DNA from 3 places in the Paenibacillus sp. FSL K6-0108 genome. Region 1 is predicted to be linked to each of the others. Evidence: riboswitches for the same ligand, from Rfam matches in the RefSeq annotation. Region 1 holds a riboswitch; each other region holds the start of a gene.

The links. A riboswitch is a leader RNA that binds a small molecule or an ion and turns the genes downstream of it on or off. The one in region 1 is predicted to bind S-adenosylmethionine.
Region 2: another riboswitch for S-adenosylmethionine. It lies ahead of MHB49_RS28625 (methionine ABC transporter ATP-binding protein); the one in region 1 lies ahead of mmuP (S-methylmethionine permease).
Region 3: another riboswitch for S-adenosylmethionine. It lies ahead of metA (homoserine O-succinyltransferase); the one in region 1 lies ahead of mmuP (S-methylmethionine permease).

Annotation. Positions count from the first base shown of each region.
Region 1 is NZ_CP150288.1:6,586,223-6,593,049, reverse strand. Features, by position in the region: gene MHB49_RS30020 (spore germination protein) at 1-391, shown strand, start outside; gene MHB49_RS30015 (Ger(x)C family spore germination protein) at 388-1,590, shown strand; SAM riboswitch class I at 1,686-1,788, shown strand; gene mmuP (S-methylmethionine permease) at 1,876-3,288, shown strand; gene mmuM (homocysteine S-methyltransferase) at 3,266-4,291, shown strand; gene MHB49_RS30000 (ABC transporter permease) at 4,392-6,794, opposite strand; gene MHB49_RS29995 (ABC transporter ATP-binding protein) at 6,798-6,827, opposite strand, start outside.
Region 2 is NZ_CP150288.1:6,301,464-6,308,290, reverse strand. Features, by position in the region: gene MHB49_RS28650 (polysaccharide biosynthesis C-terminal domain-containing protein) at 1-38, shown strand, start outside; gene MHB49_RS28645 (DUF2515 family protein) at 213-1,493, opposite strand; gene MHB49_RS28640 (thioredoxin family protein) at 1,636-1,980, shown strand; gene MHB49_RS28635 (COX15/CtaA family protein) at 2,265-3,215, shown strand; gene MHB49_RS28630 (Cthe_2314 family HEPN domain-containing protein) at 3,360-4,088, shown strand; SAM riboswitch class I at 4,216-4,357, shown strand; gene MHB49_RS28625 (methionine ABC transporter ATP-binding protein) at 4,485-5,513, shown strand; gene MHB49_RS28620 (methionine ABC transporter permease) at 5,514-6,173, shown strand; gene MHB49_RS28615 (MetQ/NlpA family ABC transporter substrate-binding protein) at 6,254-6,827, shown strand, end outside.
Region 3 is NZ_CP150288.1:2,152,907-2,159,733, reverse strand. Features, by position in the region: gene MHB49_RS10050 (trans-sulfuration enzyme family protein) at 1-164, opposite strand, end outside; gene MHB49_RS10045 (aminotransferase class I/II-fold pyridoxal phosphate-dependent enzyme) at 157-1,344, opposite strand; gene metA (homoserine O-succinyltransferase) at 1,369-2,286, opposite strand; SAM riboswitch class I at 2,521-2,645, opposite strand; gene corA (magnesium/cobalt transporter CorA) at 3,100-4,035, shown strand; gene MHB49_RS10030 (HRDC domain-containing protein) at 4,129-5,130, opposite strand; gene MHB49_RS10025 (ROK family protein) at 5,315-6,193, opposite strand; gene MHB49_RS10020 (MOSC domain-containing protein) at 6,263-6,827, opposite strand, start outside.

The DNA of each region.
Region 1 (6,827 bases):
GGTTGTTGGCAGTTTATCTATTGAAGGCATGAAAACAAGAACGTGGCCAACCCTTGATTTGATGCGCAGCTTTGAGATCGAGGGGTTGTTCTTTGAACGGTTCGAATCCCTGCTGCTGGTTATTTGGATTATGCAAATTTTCTCTACGTCTACGATCACGCATTATGCCGCTTCTCTTGGATGTTCGCAATTGTTCAAGAAAAAAATGCTGCCTTTTCTTATCATCCTGCTTCCGATCAGTTACATCACTGCTATGCTTCCGCAGAACGTGGACGAAACGTTCAAACTCGGAGATGCTTTGGGAAATGCATCTATTTATTTGTTTGGTGTTTTGCCACTATTGCTTCTCTTGTTGAGCATGTTACGAAAGAAAGGAGGCAAGTACAATTGAACAGGATCAGAAAGAAATTAATCATTTTGTCAACGGCGCTGCTGGTTTTTACCTCAGGGTGCTGGAGCAGCAAAGAGATCGAAGATTTAAGTGTTTATGTGGGTCTGGGACTGGACGTCGCTGAGGAATCGAAATTTGAACAGGACATTAATAAACAAGGAGGTCATTATCCCAAAAACAACGTATTTACAGCTACCGTACAGATTGTCCCACGAGTTGGGGGAAAACAGGAAAATCAAAACAGTTCCAGTGGTTCTTCCGGCGGACAAACCTTTTTGAATGAGCGGTTGACCGGAGATTCCCTTATTCAGATCTTTCGTCAATTTGCTCTAAGAAGAGACCGTCCGCTCATTGGTCATCATTTAAAGGTAATTGTCGTTTCCCAAGAGTTGTCGAAGAAATATAGCCTGGAGCAGCTGCTTGATTTTATTTTACGGGACAATGATATCCGACCCAGTTCCCTTGTTCTGGTGAGCAGAGGACGCGCTTTGGATGCTCTTAGCTCCAAGGAGCCAGGAGAAATCCCAGCCTTTTATTTGAGGGGGTTGGTGAATAATGCTTATCGTACCAATAAAATTCTTCCTCCTGTATCCCTCGCGAAACTTGATGGCAAGATGCAGTCAGGATCAAGCTTTTTGCTGCAAAATGTTCTTACTGCTGATGGGGAGCATAAATTCTCAGGTGCAGGCGTCTATAAAGGGAAAACGAAAAAGTGGATCGGCGCCTTAAATCAGGTGGACCTTCAAGGATTGTCCTGGATCACTGGGGAGGCTAAGGGAGGGGCATTAAAATCGTATGCACCAAAAAAGGGATATACGATAGTCTATGAAATCAAGTCTACTAAGAGCAAAATTGTGCCAAAAGTCCACGGAGATGACATTTCTTTTCATGTAAAAGTTGAATCAGAAGGTCAGCTCATGGAAGATTGGAGTTCACCGGAAATTCCTGCAACGGAAGACTACATTGATGAATTGGAGGCTAAGTTCGCTGATGCAGCCAAAGAACAAATGCAGCAGGTAATGAACAAAATGCAGCACACCTATCGGGTGGAAGTGGCCGGATTTGGAGAGCAGCTGCGGATCAAATATCCGAAAGTATGGAAAAAGGTCAAAAAAAATTGGGATGAAACCTTTAGTCAGATTCCCGTGACCTATGATGTGAAAATGAAGATCACAGATTATGGATCATCGACGGATTAAAGATGGAGTTGAAGATTTCCGTTATCCACAAATGAATGATGATATTTAATTGTTGACACAATCATGATAGATCGCTATATTTATAAAAAATCATTTTCTTATCCAGAGAGGTGGAGGGACTGGCCCTTAGAAGCCTCAGCAACAGATCTGAAGGATACTGTGCTAATTCCAGCGGGTGAACAGCCTGATAGATAGGAGCGTTTGTCTTTATTTGTCAGTTACGGCGCACTCTTCGGGAAGAGTGGGTCTTTTTGTTGTTCTGGATGAAGAAGTAGGGGAGCAGGCATGGATAACAACAAAGATACAGGGCATTTTCAGCGCAAAATGCAGGCACGGCATGTGGTCATGCTCTCACTTGGAGGAGTTATTGGTACAGGTTTGTTTCTTAGCTCAGGTTATACCATTCAGCAGGCAGGGCCGATCGGGACTATTCTATCTTACCTGATCGGAGCGATTGTCGTTTATCTGGTTATGCTTTGTTTAGGTGAACTGTCCGTTCATATGCCGGAGACTGGGGCGTTTCATAGCTATGCGGCAAAATACATTGGGCCGGCAACAGGATACACCGTAGCCTGGTTGTATTGGCTAACCTGGACGGTTGCCCTCGGTTCCGAATTTACAGCAGCAGGACTGCTGATGCAGCGCTGGTTTCCTTCCGTGAATGTATGGATCTGGAGTGCGCTCTTTGCGCTCATGATCTTCCTGTTCAACGCGCTGACGGTCAAATTTTTTGCAGAATCGGAATTCTGGTTCTCTTCGGTTAAAGTACTTACGATTGTGGTCTTTATTATTCTCGGTGCGGCAGCCATGTTCGGTATTATTCCAATGGCAGACTCGGAAACCGCCCCTTTTCTATCCAATATTACAGCATCAGGCTGGTTCCCGAATGGCGCTTCTGCGATACTGATGACGATGCTTGCCGTAAACTTTGCGTTCTCGGGCACAGAATTGATCGGAATTGCTGCCGGGGAGACGGAGAATCCGGAAAAGACGATTCCGAAAGCGATCCATACCACGCTGTGGCGTTTAATTATCTTTTTTATCGGAACGATTGTTATTCTCTCGGCCTTGCTGCCGATGTCGGATGCGAGCGTGCTCGAAAGTCCGTTTGTGGCGGTCATGGAGCGGGTGGGTGTACCCTATGCAGCAGACATTATGAACTTTGTTATTCTGACGGCGATTCTCTCTGCTGCTAATTCAGGCCTATATGCATCTTCACGGATGCTCTGGTCTCTGGCTGATAAAAAGACGATCTCTCCGTGGTTTGCCAAATTGACCAAACGTGGGGTGCCACTGAATGCACTCTTGATCAGTATGGTTGGGGGCGGTCTGGCTTTGCTGTCCAGCATCATTGCGCCAGGTACCGTGTATATTACACTGGTCTCCATTTCAGGTCTGGCTGTTGTTGCGGTATGGATGAGCATCAGTGCTTCACAGTATATGTTCCGCAGACAGTATGTTCGTGAGGGTCATTCCGTAAAAGATCTTGTCTATCGTACGCCACTATATCCAGTGGTGCCTATCATCTCGTTTATATTGTGCCTGGCTTCATGTGTAGGCATTGCTTTTGACCCGACACAGCGAATAGCACTGTATTGTGGGGTTCCGTTTATCGCAGTATGTTACGCAGCTTATTATCTGACAGAACGTGTGAATAAGAAAAGAGGACAAGTACATGACGCAAGCACAACAGACTAACCCCATAGAACAGATCCTACGTAAACATCCGATCATGATTCTGGATGGGGCGCTGGCAACGGAACTCGAACAGCATGGATGTGATCTGGATGACCCGCTCTGGTCTGCACGTGTCCTCCTGGAGAATCCGGAACTTATCGTTCAGGTGCATGCGGATTATTTCCGGGCGGGAGCCGACTGCGCCATTACATCCAGTTATCAGGCGACGGTGGAAGGCTTCGGCAAGAGGGGCATCGGAGAACAGGAGTCGCTGGAGCTGATTCGCAAGACGGTGGAGCTGGCTGCTCAGGCGCGTGATGATGTCTGGGCGGAGGTGCAAGGTGGAGCCACTGAGCATGTAACCGGCAATGATTTAAACGCTAAAAAACAAACGGCAGTTGCCATGGGAAAAAGGGCATCGGCTCGTCCAAAACCGATTGTTGCTGCCTCCGTTGGACCGTACGGCGCATATCTGGCAGATGGTTCGGAGTATGTCGGTCACTATGGTGTCTCGGACGAGACGTTGAGCGCGTTTCACCGTCCACGGATCACAGCCTTGCTGGAGGCAGGGGCGGATATTCTGGCCTTTGAGACGATCCCATCCTTGCAGGAAGCACAGGTATTGATCGCTTTATTAAAAGAATTTCCGAACGCCTATGCATGGCTCTCCTTCTCATTAAAAGACGGGACAGCAATCAGTGAAGGCACGCCATTGGAAGAGTGTGCACGATTGTTAGGAGCGGAATCTCAGATTGCTGCGATTGGGCTGAATTGTGCTCCCATGGAAGTGGTAACGGAGGCGGTTGGTATCCTGAGCCGTGCCAGCGATAAACCGATTATTGTATACCCGAACTCGGGTGAGATATACGATCCAGTAACAAAGACATGGAGTGGTCACGGTACCTGTGGCAGCATGAACGATGCTTCGGAGCAATGGGTGGCCGCTGGTGCGAAAATTATTGGTGGCTGTTGCCGCACTACGCCACATCAGATTGGCGAACTTGCGAAGAAGTGGCGGAGCTGAAGTCTGCTTAGCCGTCCAGATCTGCATGGAAAAGCCCTTTCGTATCCTATAAAGGATAGGAAAGGGCTTCTTTTGCATGAGCATACCTTCATTCTACACGTTATTCGACGACAAGAATACGCGGCGATGCCTGACGAATCACCTTGGACGATACCCAGGATCCTAGCGCTGCGGCTACAATACTCAGACAAGCAAAGAGTATAATGCCTCCCCAGTTCAGAATGAGAGGAATCTGTACGATACCGTATGCCGATAGGACTTTTTCAAGTAACAGGGGGAGAAGGTATACGCCTACAATGACTCCAAGCATTGAACCAATCAGAGCTAAAGCAGCTACTCCAATAGCAATGGAGAAACGGATTTTTCCAGATGTCATGCCAATCGACTTATATATGCCATACGTCTTGCTCTCTTTGCGAATGCTGATCCGGCAGGTGCTGAAGATGATAATAAATGTAACCAAAATGAACAGCAGACCAATGAGAGCCATGGGGTACACAAGAATGCTTGCAGCTTCTGCATAAACGGAATCCAGCAGTGTTTTTTGCGTGACGATGGCAGCAGAGTCTTTGAACCGCTCATTCAATTGGTTAGCAATGGCTCCCGCCTGTGAAGGATCGTTGACATTGATAAACGCGACATCTACATCTGCGTAATCCGGATTCACGCTTCGAACCGCTTGAGCTGTGATTCTTCCGGATACCGACAAGTCGGAGATGGCCTGATAGATGCCCGAAATCATGAACGTGCGCTTCTCTCCTTCAATGTAGAGATCAATGAGATCTCCCATATCCTTGTTAAACATCTTGGCAACACTAACCCCGATTGAAATTTCATTTTCGAGTTCCGGATTGTTTCCTCTCAACGTCTCAAAACCAAGATCTTGATAGCTTCCATCCAGTACTCTTAGATAAAGACTGGTAGACTGGCTGGCCACGTCGGTTGAATCATCTGGAAGGATAACTCCGGTGATGTTCCCTTGCCAGCCCACATTTTTGATGCCAGGGTCTTCTTCCAACACGTTCTGCAGCTCTGCTCTCGGAAACGTAGCTTTGTTTACAACGACTGCGGCAATGTTAGCATTGTCATAACCCCATTTGGCCGCCGTCTGATAGATTCCGGTAATGCTGGTCAGTACAACATACCCGAGGACAAGTACGGAAGCAGCCATCATTGTTAGCAATAACATCAGAACCGAGCTTTTAATGTTTTTGATCAGATTGCGTATGCCGATGACAAAAGATACGGGCAATCGTCCAAACAAGGCCCGGTTTGCGAGCGGTGAATTCATTCGTCGCGCCATGCGTACATTGTCACTCTCCGACATACCGTACCGAATGGCCTGAACAGGCTCGATCGTGCGAGCTTTTCTGGCGTATAACACGACAAATGCAATAACCATGACGAGTAATAGCAGCCCTACAACAATAGCTGCGCCAATGCCCTCTATTGGAAGATCACCCTGGCCAGTCCGCAGGGACGATACGGAGATATTGATGATGAATTTGGACACAAATACGCTCAGTACCAGCCCGGGAAGAACGGCGATGATGGACAGCAGGGCATATTGAATCACGTAAGTACCAATGGTCCCCCGGGAAGTGAGTCCGAGCGATTTAAGAATACCTATCGTTTTGTAGTTGGCCAGAATGGCATCGGATATGGTGAAGCCAATCGTAATGAGGGCAATAATCATCATGACGGCCCCTAAGAATATCATAATGAACCCGACGATCTGATTGATGATCAGATAAAAGGATGAGATACTTTCAAATTCCATTTTGGTTTCCAGAAATGGGGCACCCGTCTCGCTTGTATAACGATCCCAGTAGCTGGAGTTCGTACTGTAATCATCAAAATGGATGCCCATCATGTGAATATCTTTTCCTGCAAGCGTACTAAAATCATTTTGGTAATCCGTACTGTTCATCCAAATTCTTGCCGTATTGGTGAACGGGGCTCCATAAGGAACATCCACAACAATAGCTGAGACTGCGAGGTCAAGTGTGGTAGATCCGGTTTTGAATTGAATGGTATCACCGACAGCGATGTTATAGGCATTCGCCATGGAAGTTGGGATCCATACGCTTCCTTGTTCAGGAGCCGAATGCTGTGTACCACTTGCAAATACAAGTTCATCTACACTCCACGGCGGAGGCGGGGTATTCATCATGTACAGATACAGGTTAGGGATGTCAGTGCCGCCAAAAGTGATGCCCGACAAGATGCGGTAAGTAAGCAAAGGTGAGACTTGAACACCGTTCTGGGCAGCCCACCAGTCATGCACAGTTTGGGGATCATTCAGTCCATTGTCGAACGTCAAGATCTGATGGGACCCGTTGGTCCGACTATGCATTTCCTTGAACTGGTTACCCGTATTGGCCAGGATGATGACAGATGTGGACACCAGAAGGGTAGACAGCAAAATAAGCAGGGTGATGAACAGGTTTTGAATTTTATTTTTACTCAGATAAGAAAAACTCAGCTTTAGAATGGCGGCCATAGGTTACTCCTTCCCCGAAACGAAGGCGAAGAC
Region 2 (6,827 bases), 280 kb from region 1:
TTATGCGTCTACAACGTGGAGCCGGGCAACGAGGGTAATCGATTCAACACATAATACACATTTTCATTATATTGTTTGAAATAAGTACAAGCTCTGTCTGCTTTAATAGCGGACAGGGCTTTTTTATATGCAAAGATGGCTGAATCAAGAAGCCTTTGAAAGGGTACTCGCGTTTCAATTTCTAGACGATTTCCCTATAAGGCTGATCGCCCTTAATGCGTCAATGTTTTGGCATCATGCGCCAATGCAGTCTTCAGCATGCCATACCGATGTTCATGGCTCATCTCAAACAGCCAGGGGCGACGCGGGATTGTGAGATGACCGAGACAATCGCGATTTTGCAGCCAATCCTGCCTTGTTATCGGTTCATAGGGCGTATCACCCCATACGGCCAGCAATTCAGGACTATATAAGCGTTGTCCTTCTGCCAGGCATTCCTGATCCAGCATCTCCTGGGTATAGATCTCAGCTTTCCCGGCTTCATCTTCATGTGCGGTGAACAGACCGGGCCAGTATTCGGCACGTGAGCCGAGGTGGGGAACCGAGCGTGCAAACTCCAATACTTGTGTAAACACTTGTTCCACGCCAAAAAGCATCGCATATAAGCCTTTGCCAAACATAATCCGCTCATCCAGCTTGCCAAAATGTTCAATAACCCGGCCTGCAAGACCTTTTCCCGGTCCAAGCGGAAAAACGATATGATTCAGCCCAGCCAGGTTATGCAAATGGAATGCAGGTTTGGACAGCACTTGTTTTTGAAAATAAGGATGCTGCACCACCCGGCTCTCAATATAGTTCTGCTCATTAATAATTAATGCCACACTCAGCAGCGAGCTGCATCGCTCCAGCCAAAATCGTTCCCAGAACGGTGTCATGAACGCCGATACATGAAAATGGGGCAACAAATGAAAACAGCTCCGGCCGATCCGGCGGCTGTTCATATACAGCAGAAGCTGGGGATAGGCATCCTGGAAAATAAGTGCATTACACCGCTCCAGCAGTCGATACATGTGCTCACGGTCGGTTTGATTTTGCAGATTATGCATAAGGTCACTCTGAAGATCGGTCATGTGATATCCGCCGTTGCGGGATACCATATGGGCAAGCAGGGCCCAATGCAGCTCTGGATACTGTTCGTAACATTCCAGGTATGCTGCTGTGCGAGTGATGTTACTCCGGTTGTTTTCCTGCGTTAATGTCTTGATTTCTTCCAGAATGATACAGTCCTCTTCACAGACCAGTGCACTGAGCGTATTTCGGGCAAAAGCATTCTCGTTTCCAGGCAATAGCCGCTCCACCTCAGCTTGTAAGGCAGCAGCCATGTCAGAGTCCCAAGCCATATCACGCAAAGGATGACGAAGCTGTGCAGAGGCCTGCCAAGCTGCCTGTTTACCCCTCCACACTTCCCGGGCGGCGCCTGGGATCGATCGGACCATCTGCAATATCGACCCGTGATGGGCAGACTCGGAGGAATCCGTTTTAACGGGAGTCATGACATGACATCCTTTCCTGATATTCTGATTACGGGTTGAATCAAGAAGCTGTTGATATCAGTATGCGCTGAATATTTGACTTCCACTCTGCAATTTGCTTCACTTAGAGAATAAGACAAGGTATAGAAAGGAAGATGTTGTAATGGAAAAGATTACATCGAAACCGGAATTTGATGTGGCCCTCCAATCTCCGCGTTTGACCGTAGCTGTATTTAAGGCAGATTGGTGTGGTGATTGCAAGTACATCGATCCGTTTATGCCTGAAGTTGAAGAGAAGTTCGCTCGTGAGCTGAAGTTGATTGAGGTTGACGTAGATCAGGTGGGTACAGTGAGCGAAGAACAAAATATTCTCGGCATCCCCAGCTTTGTAGCTTACACAGATGGCCGGGAACTGGTTCGTTATGTGAACAAACTGCGCAAGTCGAGAGAAGAGATTGAGCAATTCCTGCAGCGTGCAGTTGAGGTGTATAACACGATTAATAAATAAAGCATGACAGGTTCAATATGTAAAAGGTTATAATTAAAGGAACGCCATTTCTCTTGAAATAGGGAAGTGGCGTTTGTATTTTTAGCATTTTTTGGGGAAGCTAATGAGGTATTTAATCCTTCTTAAACTGAAGGTCGACTTTTCGACAGACGTTAACATTTTGTCACAAAGCGCGGGCGTCAATGACACATTTATCCGGTATAATGAATCTAGTTGTGAAATAAGTGTCAAAGTATCGAATCAAGCGGAGAATGTCGTTCTTCGCCATCTTAAACCAACAGCGGGTGAGAAAAAAATTGAAGCACTTAACCTTGTTTAAATGGTTAACCTTATTAACCTGTCTTGTCATGTTTCTGGCCACATTTGGCGGAGGCGTTGTAACCCGAACGGAATCGGGTCTCGGCTGCGGTGCGGAATGGCCTTTATGTAACGGAAAACTTGTGCCTGCACACACCGTTGCCTCACTTATTGAATTTTCCCATCGCGCTGTAAGCGCACTGGCAGGACTGTTGTCCATTGCCTCTTTTGTAGCCTTTTTACGGTTTGGCAAATCACGCCGTGACCTGCAATTGTTTTCATTATTAACGCTGATCTTTGTGATTGTCCAGGGAATCATGGGGGCTTTTGCTGTCGTATTCTCTCAATCTTCCGCAGTCATGGCACTGCATTTCGGCTTTGCCTTGATCGCTTTTGCCAGCTCCTTGATGATGGCCCTTGGTATTCGGCAGGAGGCTCGTCACGGTGGATTGGAACGACTGAATCGATATCCGCGTGTCAGCAAAGGGTTTCGAAATCTGGTATGGTTTTCTACAATCTATACGTACCTCGTGGTATATACTGGAGCATTCGTGAGCCATACGGATTCGGCTGGAGGCTGTTCCGGCTTCCCGCTCTGTAACGGGCAGATTATTCCCGAGCTCTCGGGAGGTGTAGCTGTTGCTTTTGCTCACCGGGTAGCGGCTGTTTCATTAGTGATTGTCATTGCGATCCTCGGCCATTTTGCTTATCGCAAACATCCGGATAACACAGAATTAAGAGCACTCGGCGTCATTTCTGTGGTACTGGTTCTGTTGCAAGTGGTTATTGGTTTTGGACTGATGCTTACGATGAACCGGCCTGAAGTGTATATGTTTGTGGCGCTGGCACACATGCTCGATATTGCCATTTTGTTTGGTGTATTAACGTATATGAGCTTTCTGGTGTACAAGCTGCATCGGCCCGTTAACCGGTTCTAATCTATATCCGAATTATTGTAGTTCAGGGGATGAATCGTGAAGTTCACCATCCGATGATGTACATCATTGGACAGGTGAACTTTGTTTGGTGTCAGGCGTGTCAGGGCACCCTAAGGTAAGCAGAGTGGAAAGAGGAGGTTATATATGCTGCGAACGTTGCTGGGTGAAAAGCCGCGTAAAAACGAAGGGGTTCTCAAGGAAGCAATGGAGGCGATGGCGGATACGCTTGAGCTGTTTCAGCGACAGATGCATGTGGACCATGATCCTACCCATGATTATCGTAAATTGTATGTGTGGACCCAGGGACTGATCTCCTCGTTGGATGAACTGGAGCAAAGCTGTTTTGCTGCTTCCCATTTCCGTCTGAAAGTCAAAGCGGGCTTTACGGATGATATGACGATTCCAGAAAAAGCGGAGTATGCACGTTATGTGTATTTCTATAAGGATGGCTTCATCCGATGTTTTGCCATTCTGGATAAGTTAGGTACAGTGTTGAATGAAATATTTGAGCTGAACACAACCAATGTTAAAACGCATTATTCTTATTTTACCGTCTTAAGACAGTTCGGATATGATAAACTGCATCATACTCTTGCCAACCAACTGATACAGATCAAGGACTCCTACCGTGAGCCCATGAGTAAATTGCGTAAACGCCGAAACATGGAGATCCATTATATGAATTCGGAAATGCAGGATGATCTGTGGCAGCTGCACCAGACTTTGCAAGGGAAAGTGAAGCTGGAGGATCTGGATCAGCATCTTCTGGAACTCCGCCAAGGTGTGGATATGGTATGTGAGACGTTAAAAGCAGCGTATGGATACATCAATGAGAAGTGGCACAAGCCGGGAATAACCCAATCATCGAAGTAATTGGATTGTAATATTTCCCTTTGACAAATCGGAATACTTGGATTATACTGAGTTCCTGATCGACAGATAGATGGAATTAACATTTATGACATTAACATTATAACAACTGAACTTATAAATTAAATATTTCTTATCGAGAGCGGCGGAGGGACAGGCCCGATGAAGCCCGGCAACCGATTTATAATTGCATGACAGCTGTGTCATACTTTATAGATGTTAGGTGCTAATTCCTACAAAATGGTGCAAGGCACGATTTTGGCAGATGAGAAGGTATAATCTTTCACGTGAAGAGCCCTTTTTGTTTCTGCAAAAGGGGCTTTTTTTTTTATACGACAAGGGGAGTTTTCCTTTCATTCGGGTAAAGATACATGTAGGCAGTGGGAAGGAGCAGTAATTTTGATTGAATTAAAGGGTTTAACCAAAACGTACGGTAAAGGTTCAAAAAGTACGACGGCCTTGTCGGATTTGAATTTGAATATCCGCAAGGGTGAAATATTCGGAGTGATCGGTCATTCCGGTGCAGGCAAGAGTACATTGATCCGTTGTATCAATTTGCTCGAACGCCCCACGGCAGGCGAAGTTTGGGTTGATGGAATCAACCTAACCGATCTCAATAAGACCGATTTACAACAACAACGGCGCAAGATCGGCATGATCTTTCAGCACTTTAACTTGTTATCCTCGGCTACGGTGTACGACAATGTCGCTTTTCCTTTGAAGCTCGTTAATACACCCAAGGCTGCAATAGATCGCAAAGTGAAGGAAATGCTCGCATTGGTTGGATTGGAGGATCACAGCAATAAATATCCGGCTCAACTATCAGGCGGACAGAAGCAAAGGGTAGGTATTGCGAGAGCACTTGCGAGTGATCCGAACGTTCTGCTGTGTGATGAAGCCACATCTGCACTTGATCCCCAGACAACCGATTCGATTCTGAAGTTATTGCTGGATATCAATGAAAAGTACAATCTCACCATTGTTCTAATCACCCATGAAATGCACGTGATCCAGAATATCTGTGATCAGGTGGCGGTTATCCATCAGGGAGGCATCGTGGAACAAGGGCCGGTGACGGAAGTATTTCTTAAGCCGCAGCATGCCATTACGCGTGACTTTATGATGCGGGACCATGAAGTGGGGATTGCATTGGAAGAGACTGCTTTGGCGAATGCAGAATTGCAGACGAATGGTTCTTCTAAGCTTGTGAAAATATCCTTCCTGGGCAATAAAACCTATGAGGCGATTTTGTCCAGAACGGTTCGCAAGACAGGCGTGGATTTCGCCATTTTGCAAGGCACCATTTCAACCATCAAACAAGTTCCCTATGGACAACTGACCGTACGGTTTGAAGGGCAGTCGGATGAGATTAATCTCACCATTAAAGAGTTAATGGATCAGGGACTTGATGTGGAGGTGCTTCGTTAAATGGATTTTTCAACAGTGCGTTGGGAAGAGATCGGTAAGGCTTCCATTGAAACCCTGCAAATCCTGGGGGCATCAGGCCTGTTCACGATTATCATTGGTTTGCCGCTAGGCGTATTGCTGTTCATGACGGCAAGGTCGGCATCAATCCAGTCGCAAGTGGTCTACACGATACTATCGTTCATTGTAAACATTTTGCGATCAGTGCCATTTATCATTCTGATTGTTGCACTCATTCCGTTTACGCGTTCATTGGTCGGCACAGCTACAGGGGTGCTGGGTGTTATACCTCCGCTCGTCATTGCTGCAGCTCCATACTTTGCCCGGTTGGTGGAAACTACACTGCGTGAAGTGGATCGTGGCGTCATTGAAGCGGCACAGGCGATGGGAGCTTCAACCGCACAGATTGTACGGCGTGTGCTTTTGCCGGAGGCATTGCCGGGTCTGCTAGCTGGAATCACCATTACAATCGTTACCCTCGTTTCCTATACGGCGATGGCGGGAATGGTTGGTGGCGGAGGTCTGGGAACATTGGCAATCAATTATGGTTATTATCGTTATCAAAATGAGATTATGATTATTGCCGTTGTATTTATGATCATTCTGGTGCAGGTACTTCAGATGGCTGGCGATCGTTTAGTTAAATGGTTCACCAGGAAATAACACATATATAGCATTTGCCTGAATCGGTATCGACTTGGTGCAAAATGCAAAAAAAATTTATTGGAGAAGGGGTTTTACACATGAAAAAATGGTCTTTTGCTCTACTTAGCATTATGCTGATTGCGGTTCTAGCGGCTTGCGGAAACAACAAGGATTCCGACAGCGGCGCTGACAATGCTGGAGGCGCACCTCGCACCGTGGAATTGAAAGTGGGAGCATCACCAACACCGCATGCGGAAATTTTGGAAAGCATCAAGCCTGAACTCGAAGCAGAAGGCATCCGATTGCAAATCGTGACTTTTAATGATTATGTTCAACCAAACCAACAGCTTGAAGACAAACAACTGGATGCGAACTTTTTCCAACACCAGCCTTACCTGGATACAGAAAACAAAGAACGTGGTTTCCACCTCGTTGCTGTAACACCTGTGCATGTTGAGCCATTTGCTGGCTATTCCAAAAAAATCAAATCTTTGGATGAGCTGAAAGACGGCGCTAAAGTAGCCATCCCTAATGACCCATCCAACGGCGGTCGTGCATTGTTGCTGCTTGCAAAAGAAGGTCTTATCACGCTGAAAGATGACACAAATATCACTTCCAACATTCAAGATATCACAGCTAATCCGAAAAACCTGAATATCATCGAGCTGGATG
Region 3 (6,827 bases), 3.2 Mb from region 1:
AAAATATCAAAATGATGGAATGTGGAGGCCTGATAAATGGGTACGCTGGAAGCCCCGGTAGTTTTATCGATTTCGTCACCGAAATGCAGCAGCTTTGTATCGAATTTCAGGTCAGAATGAACATTCCGTTCACGATTGTTGTCATTATTGTTTTGCTCACTCATGATGCGCTCCCCCTTCTATCTCCTGCTGTGCAGCTGTGAGTGCATTGCCCAGATCGGCAATCAGATCATCGGCATGCTCGATCCCTACAGAGAAGCGCAACAAACGGTCATCTACACCTACAGCATCACGAATCTCAATCGGAATATCCGCATGAGTCTGTACCGCAGGATAAGTCATCAACGACTCTACACCCCCGAGACTTTCTGCAAAAGCAATCAGCTTGATGTGACGGAGTAACGGTTCAACATAACGAGCATCCTTTACTTTGAAGGAGAAAATGCCTGTGTTTCCGCTGGACTGTTTATTCTGTATTTCGAATCCGGGATGATCCGACAAACCTGGATGATACACTTCGGCAACGGCTGGGTGCTCCAAAAGGTACTTGGCAATTGTCAAGGCATTATACTCATGCCGCTCCATACGAAGAGCAAGTGTTTTCATGCCTTTCATCAGCTGATAGGAGTCGCTAGGAGACAACACTGCGCCAATGGAATTGTGCAGGAATGCCATTTCGGCCGACAATTCTTCCCCTTTGGTAATAATCAATCCGGCAAGTACGTCATTATGACCACCCAGATACTTCGTGGCACTATGGATGATGATATCTGCACCAAGTTCAATTGGACGCTGGAAGAACGGAGTTAACAGTGTATTATCCACAATGGTCAGCAAGTTGTGGCTCTTGGCCCAAGAGCAAACCGCTTCCACATCTGTAATCATCATTAGTGGATTGGTTGGTGTCTCGATGAATACCGCTTTTGTATTCGGTTGTCTGATATTTTCCAGAGCCGCAAGATCATTGGTATCCACGTAACTTGCCGTCACACCAAATCGAGACAGGATGCGTTCAAGCAAACGATACGTTCCGCCGTATAGATCCAATGATACAATCAGATGATCTCCTTGTCCGAATAACGCAAAAATCGTTTGCAAAGCGGCCATGCCGGAGCTACAGGCAAACCCTGCATCACCGGATTCCAACGCTGCCGCTGCTTCTTCCAACACTTTACGGGTTGGGTTGGTCGTACGAATATAATCAAATCCAGTGCTTTGTCCAAGCTTCGGGTGGCGAAACGCAGTGGACTGATAGATCGGAAAATTGATGGCGCCCGTTACCGGTTCATTGACAGACCCGATCTGGGCCAATCGGCTTTCGATTTTCAACTTGTTGTCTTCCATTGCTGCATCCTCCTGTAATCACAATTAGATTTGCGGACCAATATCGTAAGGGGTTTCCTGATACACATAGTAATTGAGCCAATTAGAGAATAATAAGTTTGCATGGGCCCGCCAAGTGGCCGGGGGAACACGGGAAGGATCATCGTTCGGGAAATAATGTCTAGGCAGCGCAATGTTCATGCCTTTAGCTGCATCCCGGTCATATTCCCATTTCAATGAAAGCGGATCATACTCGGCATGTCCGGTTGCAAAAATCTGTTTGCCGTCTTTGGTAGCAACTAAGAAAATACCTGCTTCCTCTGATTCAGCCAATATTTCAAGGTTATCATTTTTTTCAATATCTTCACGACGCACTTCCGTATGGCGGGAATGCGGTACGTTGAATACTTCATCGAATCCGCGCAGCAGCTGCACATTGGATCTGTTGATCGTATGTGAGAATACACCGAAACATTTTTCATCCAAGGGAACTTTGGGAACTCCGAAATGATGGTATAAACCCGCTTGGGAAGCCCAACATATATGCATAGTCGAAGTCACATTGGTTTTGGTCCATTCGAAGATCTCTTGGATTTCCTTCCAATAGTTCACGTCTTCAAAGTCCATTTGCTCTACGGGAGCGCCTGTAATGATCATGCCGTCAAAACGGCGGTGTTCGATCTCATCAAAGGTTTTGTAGAACAAGTCCAAATATTCTTGGGACGTGTTCTTGGACGTATGAGACTTCGGATGAACCAGAACGATATCTACCTGAATGGGTGTGTTACCCACCAGACGAAGCAATTGGGTTTCTGTCGTTTCCTTTGTGGGCATCAGGTTTAATATAGCGATACGTAGTGGACGAATGTCCTGCTTATAAGCAGATGTCTCGTCCATGACAAAGATGTTCTCTCCTGCGAGTACTTCCTTGGCAGGCAGTGCGTCTGGAATTTTGATTGGCATGGTGGTTCTAACTCCTCCTTGTGCATAAATAGATGCAGCCACTGTAGGTGTGATACGACCCGCATCCGTACAGTTATAGGCTGCCATGAGCTTGCATGCAGGCGCTGGATTGCAACCACATTGCTGGCGGCAAGCTCAAGTTCCTTAGCGAAAATCACTGCTGAGAAGCCGGTGCATATAACAAAGACCTTCCTCGGATTCCGAGAAAGGTCATATGTAAATAGATATGCGCCTCTCTCATCTCTCAGTTACAACAGTGTCACTTGGACACTTGGTCGCTGCAAGAATTAGCACCGTGCGGTATACCGCCGGTTGCCGGGTTTCATCGGGCCAGTCCCTCCACCTACTCTTGATAAGATTTCGCTTTATTTAATTGTAAAAACTAGTGTGGCTCAACGTTTACTTTAAAACATTAATTCCCTCACGTCAAGATGTAGTTCAATGTCTGTTCCTCAGGATCGGAACCGTTCATCATCCACTGTCATACACTGCTCCAGAGCGCGAAATCGACACATTTTTGCGCTTGAAAGGACCCTTTACCAGCGGTATACTAGACAAGTGTTGCAAAACCTTATGTGAGAGGTGACATATTCAATGGATGGCGACCCGAGGCCTGACTGGCAGCCGAATTCCGACAAACTGCATAGAGAACTGATATCAGCATGCCGGCAGCGGGACGTTACTTCCGTTTGATTATAGAGCGAACGCAGTCCTGACTTCCAGGCACTCCGCTGCCGACCGGCTGATCTGTTCTTTTTGCGCCCATATTGATGAAATCCGCCATTTGGCGGGTGCAGAAGGAGTAGATGAACAATGAAAATCCGGTTGGTAAATAACGGTGTATTTATTCCGGTGGACGACATTCAGCAGGCGCTGACTCCACCAGCGGAGGGATTTTACTGGATTGATGCGGACGTAGACGATTTGGCGGTACTTCAACCGCTGTTCATGATGCATGATCTGGCCGTGGAAGACTGTTTGAGTGACGAAGAACAACGTCCGAAGATTGAAATTTATGAGAGCCATTATTTTATTGTAATTAATAGCATTCGTTTTGATGATGAAGAGATTTTTTTACGTGCCGTCAACTTGTTCCTTGGCAGGCACTTTATTATCAGTGTGACCAAACAGAAAGTTAGTGAATTGCGGACGTTGAAACCGATCCTGTGGGAACAGGAAATCAGTACGCCGGATAAGCTGCTGTATCTGCTGGTTGACTTAATTGTTGATAATTATTTCACCGTCGGTGACCGAATCGAAGCACGCATTGAGAAGCTTGAAGAAGACATCCTGATGCATACCAAGAAATCTCATCTGAACGAGATTATCGGGCTGCGCAGTGAGATTTTATGGCTGAAGAAAGTGCTGGGGCCTCAGAAAGAGGTCATTAACACACTCAATAAAAAAGATCTGCGTCTTATTGATGATCAACTGCAGAAGTATTTCAGTGACATTTATGAGAATGCTGTGAAAATATCCGAAACCTTTGAGACGTATCGCGACTTGATGGGGAACTTGCGAGAAGCTTACCAATCCAGTATCGCCAACCGGGCGAATGAAATCATGCGTGTGTTCACCGCCATTACCACGGTGTTCATGCCGCTGACCGTTATCACGGGCATCTATGGGATGAACTTTACGAACATGCCTGAGCTGAACTGGAAGTATAGTTATTTTGTGGTCATTGGCCTGATGGTTACACTGGGCCTGAGCATGTTCTTTATTTTCCGCAAAAAAGATTGGGTCTGAAATTGCAAAGACGAAGCGCTCCACATCTGGAGAAACGCCTCGTCTTTTTTTATCTTCCTTTTACTGCATGACAACTACCGTCCTATTTTCAATCTAGCCCACATTCTGCTCCGTCTCTGTGTGACGACGAAACCGGATGCGAATCATGCGCAGTCTTTCGTAGACCTGCTCCAGATTGCTCCCGCCAGGCTTCTCTTCTCCATACACCTTATGTAACACGGGCTTCAGAAAGTTATCTCCCAGCTCCTCATAGGCACTCCATACCGCCTCTTGCTCCTCATCGGGCATAACAGCAAGCTCAGCATCGAGTAGACAATCTGTGTCATACCCCTCCAAATCCAGTGTCTCCAACAGCTCAATCAGCTCCCGCCGGGACAATCCGGAACGATTCACGATTTCCTCAAGCGTATCCCCTTCCTTCATGCCTTCGAGAACCTGCTTGCGTGTCGTAAATCTGTCTAGCTCCTGCTTGTATTTCTGCTCTCTCTGTTTATACAGCCAGCTCTCATATTCTTGTTCCTTCAGAACCGTGTACACCCAATCTAGCGGAAAAGATGTGGAACGTTCCAGTCCTTTCGTAAGCTCCATCCATTCAGCTCCGTACTCGGAAGCCTTGCTCTCTCCTACGCCAGGCAATTGCATCAATTCATCGATGGTTTGTGGAACAAATGCACTGATCAGGCGCAGCAACCGATTCGTTGCAATAAAATAGGGGGCTTTCCGGTCAGATGCTGCTCTCTTCCTGCGCCATATACACAGATCCATATACAGCTCCTCATTGCCATATAATTCACTGTAACAATGAAGACGCTGGCCGCCATAACTGCGTGACTTCAAATCATCATTTTCGTGAAATAAACCCCGCAGCAACGGACGGTAGCCTTCACCCATCTGTATGGCTAGCTGATGACGGTAAACGTGTAGGAGTTCATCCCACGAGCTTCCATAATACCAGGTAGCATCCGTACGGTCCCCTGCCTCATATTGGCTCCACCCCAGATGCCACTCCCCTTCTTCTTCACCGATCCACAGCTGGGCATGCTCTTCATTCTGACCTGACATTCTGGATAATCTGTTCATGAAAATGACTTCCATTTCTTGTCCCTCCTTCAAAAGTTCAGCTCCACACAGTCTGTATTGTGCTATCTTAATAAGCACAAAAAAACACCTCTCCTGCAAAATGCTTGCAAGAGAGGTGCTTCCTCATTAACCGTGCTATGCTGTTGCTCATATATTACCACAATGGAAAAATTCGTCAACTGCTTGTTTGTAAAGCTATTTACTTGTTCAAAGCCAACTTCGCCAGCGCAAGTGAACCACACAGTCCCGCATTATCGCCAAGTCCTGGTGAAACAACGTACTGGTCAATTTCAGACTGAAGTGCAGGATGCTGAACGTACCCAGCGAGCAACTCCTGAAGCTTGCTGCGAACCATCTGGAACAGATGCTCTTGCTTCATCACACCGCCGCCCATTACAATTTTCTGCGGAGTGAGGATCAATACATAATTCATCAGGGCATGTGCCAGGTAATGTGCTTCAATCTCCCAGGCCTTGTGATCAGCTGGCAGTTCATAAGCCGGTTGCTCCCAACGTTTATTGATGGCAGGACCTGCCGCAAGACCCTCGAGACAATCTCCATGATACGGGCAGAACCCTTCATATGTATCTTCGGGATGTCTGCGAACGATGATATGCCCCATCTCTGGATGCGATAATCCATGGACCATTTTGCCACCTACAACAGCACCTGCACCGATACCCGTTCCAACCGTAATATACAGACAGCTATCCAGGCCTTGTGCAGCCCCCCAGGTTGCTTCCCCAAGTGCTGCACCATTAACATCCGTGTCGAACGTCATCGGCACATCAAAGTGCTCTTTGAGCTTGCCGATCATATTGTACTGTCCCCAATGAGGCTTAGGTGTTGTTGTGATGTAACCATAAGTCGGGCTTCCTTCAATCGGATCAATGGGACCAAATGAACCCACACCCAAAGCTTCAATGCCTTTACCTTCAAAAAAAGCGATCACTTGTGCCATCGTCTCTTCCGGTGTTGTCGTTGGAAAGCTTACGCGTTCAAGTACTTCTCCTTTTTCCGTACCAATACCACATACAAATTTGGTTCCTCCAGCTTCAATTGCGCCTAAAATCGTCATGTTAGTCACACTCCCAAGTAGTTTAAAATTAAATGGATCTTCGAAACTGTTCTCTGAATAGCGGCAAGATTAATTCTGTTCAGCAGCTTCGAGCTTCGCCAATCGCTTCAATAAGGTCTGCTTCCAGCTATCGGATAGCGTTGGAATGGCCATCAGAGCACGCATACCAGCGGCATCCTGCTTCCCTTGATGCATAATTCGATTAGCTTCCAGAATGGTCATTGATGCAGGGTCCGTGCTGAGCCGTCTGAATATTGCAGAAGGCGTTACCTCCCCCTCTTGCAACACCCGAAAATAAAATCCGGTATGCCCGCTATCCTGAAAATAAACAGGCAGCTCTTTGTAATCATACCTTGCACCAAGCTTGAAGCAAGGTTGTCTTGGTTGGCTGACCTGTACCACGGCTTCCCCCAATTCATACACATCGCCAATCCGGACTTCGTCCTCCATACAGCCTTGAACGGTCAAATTCTCACCACAAGCCCCCCAGTCCAGCTTGCGATCCATCAGTTGTTCAAGTGCCGGATAACGACTGTAATCGTATACACAAACTGCCTTATCCGGTCCGCCATGATGCACCAGATCGGCCTGAGCATCCCCTGTCATTCCGGTGAATGACAGGAAGACCGGGCTG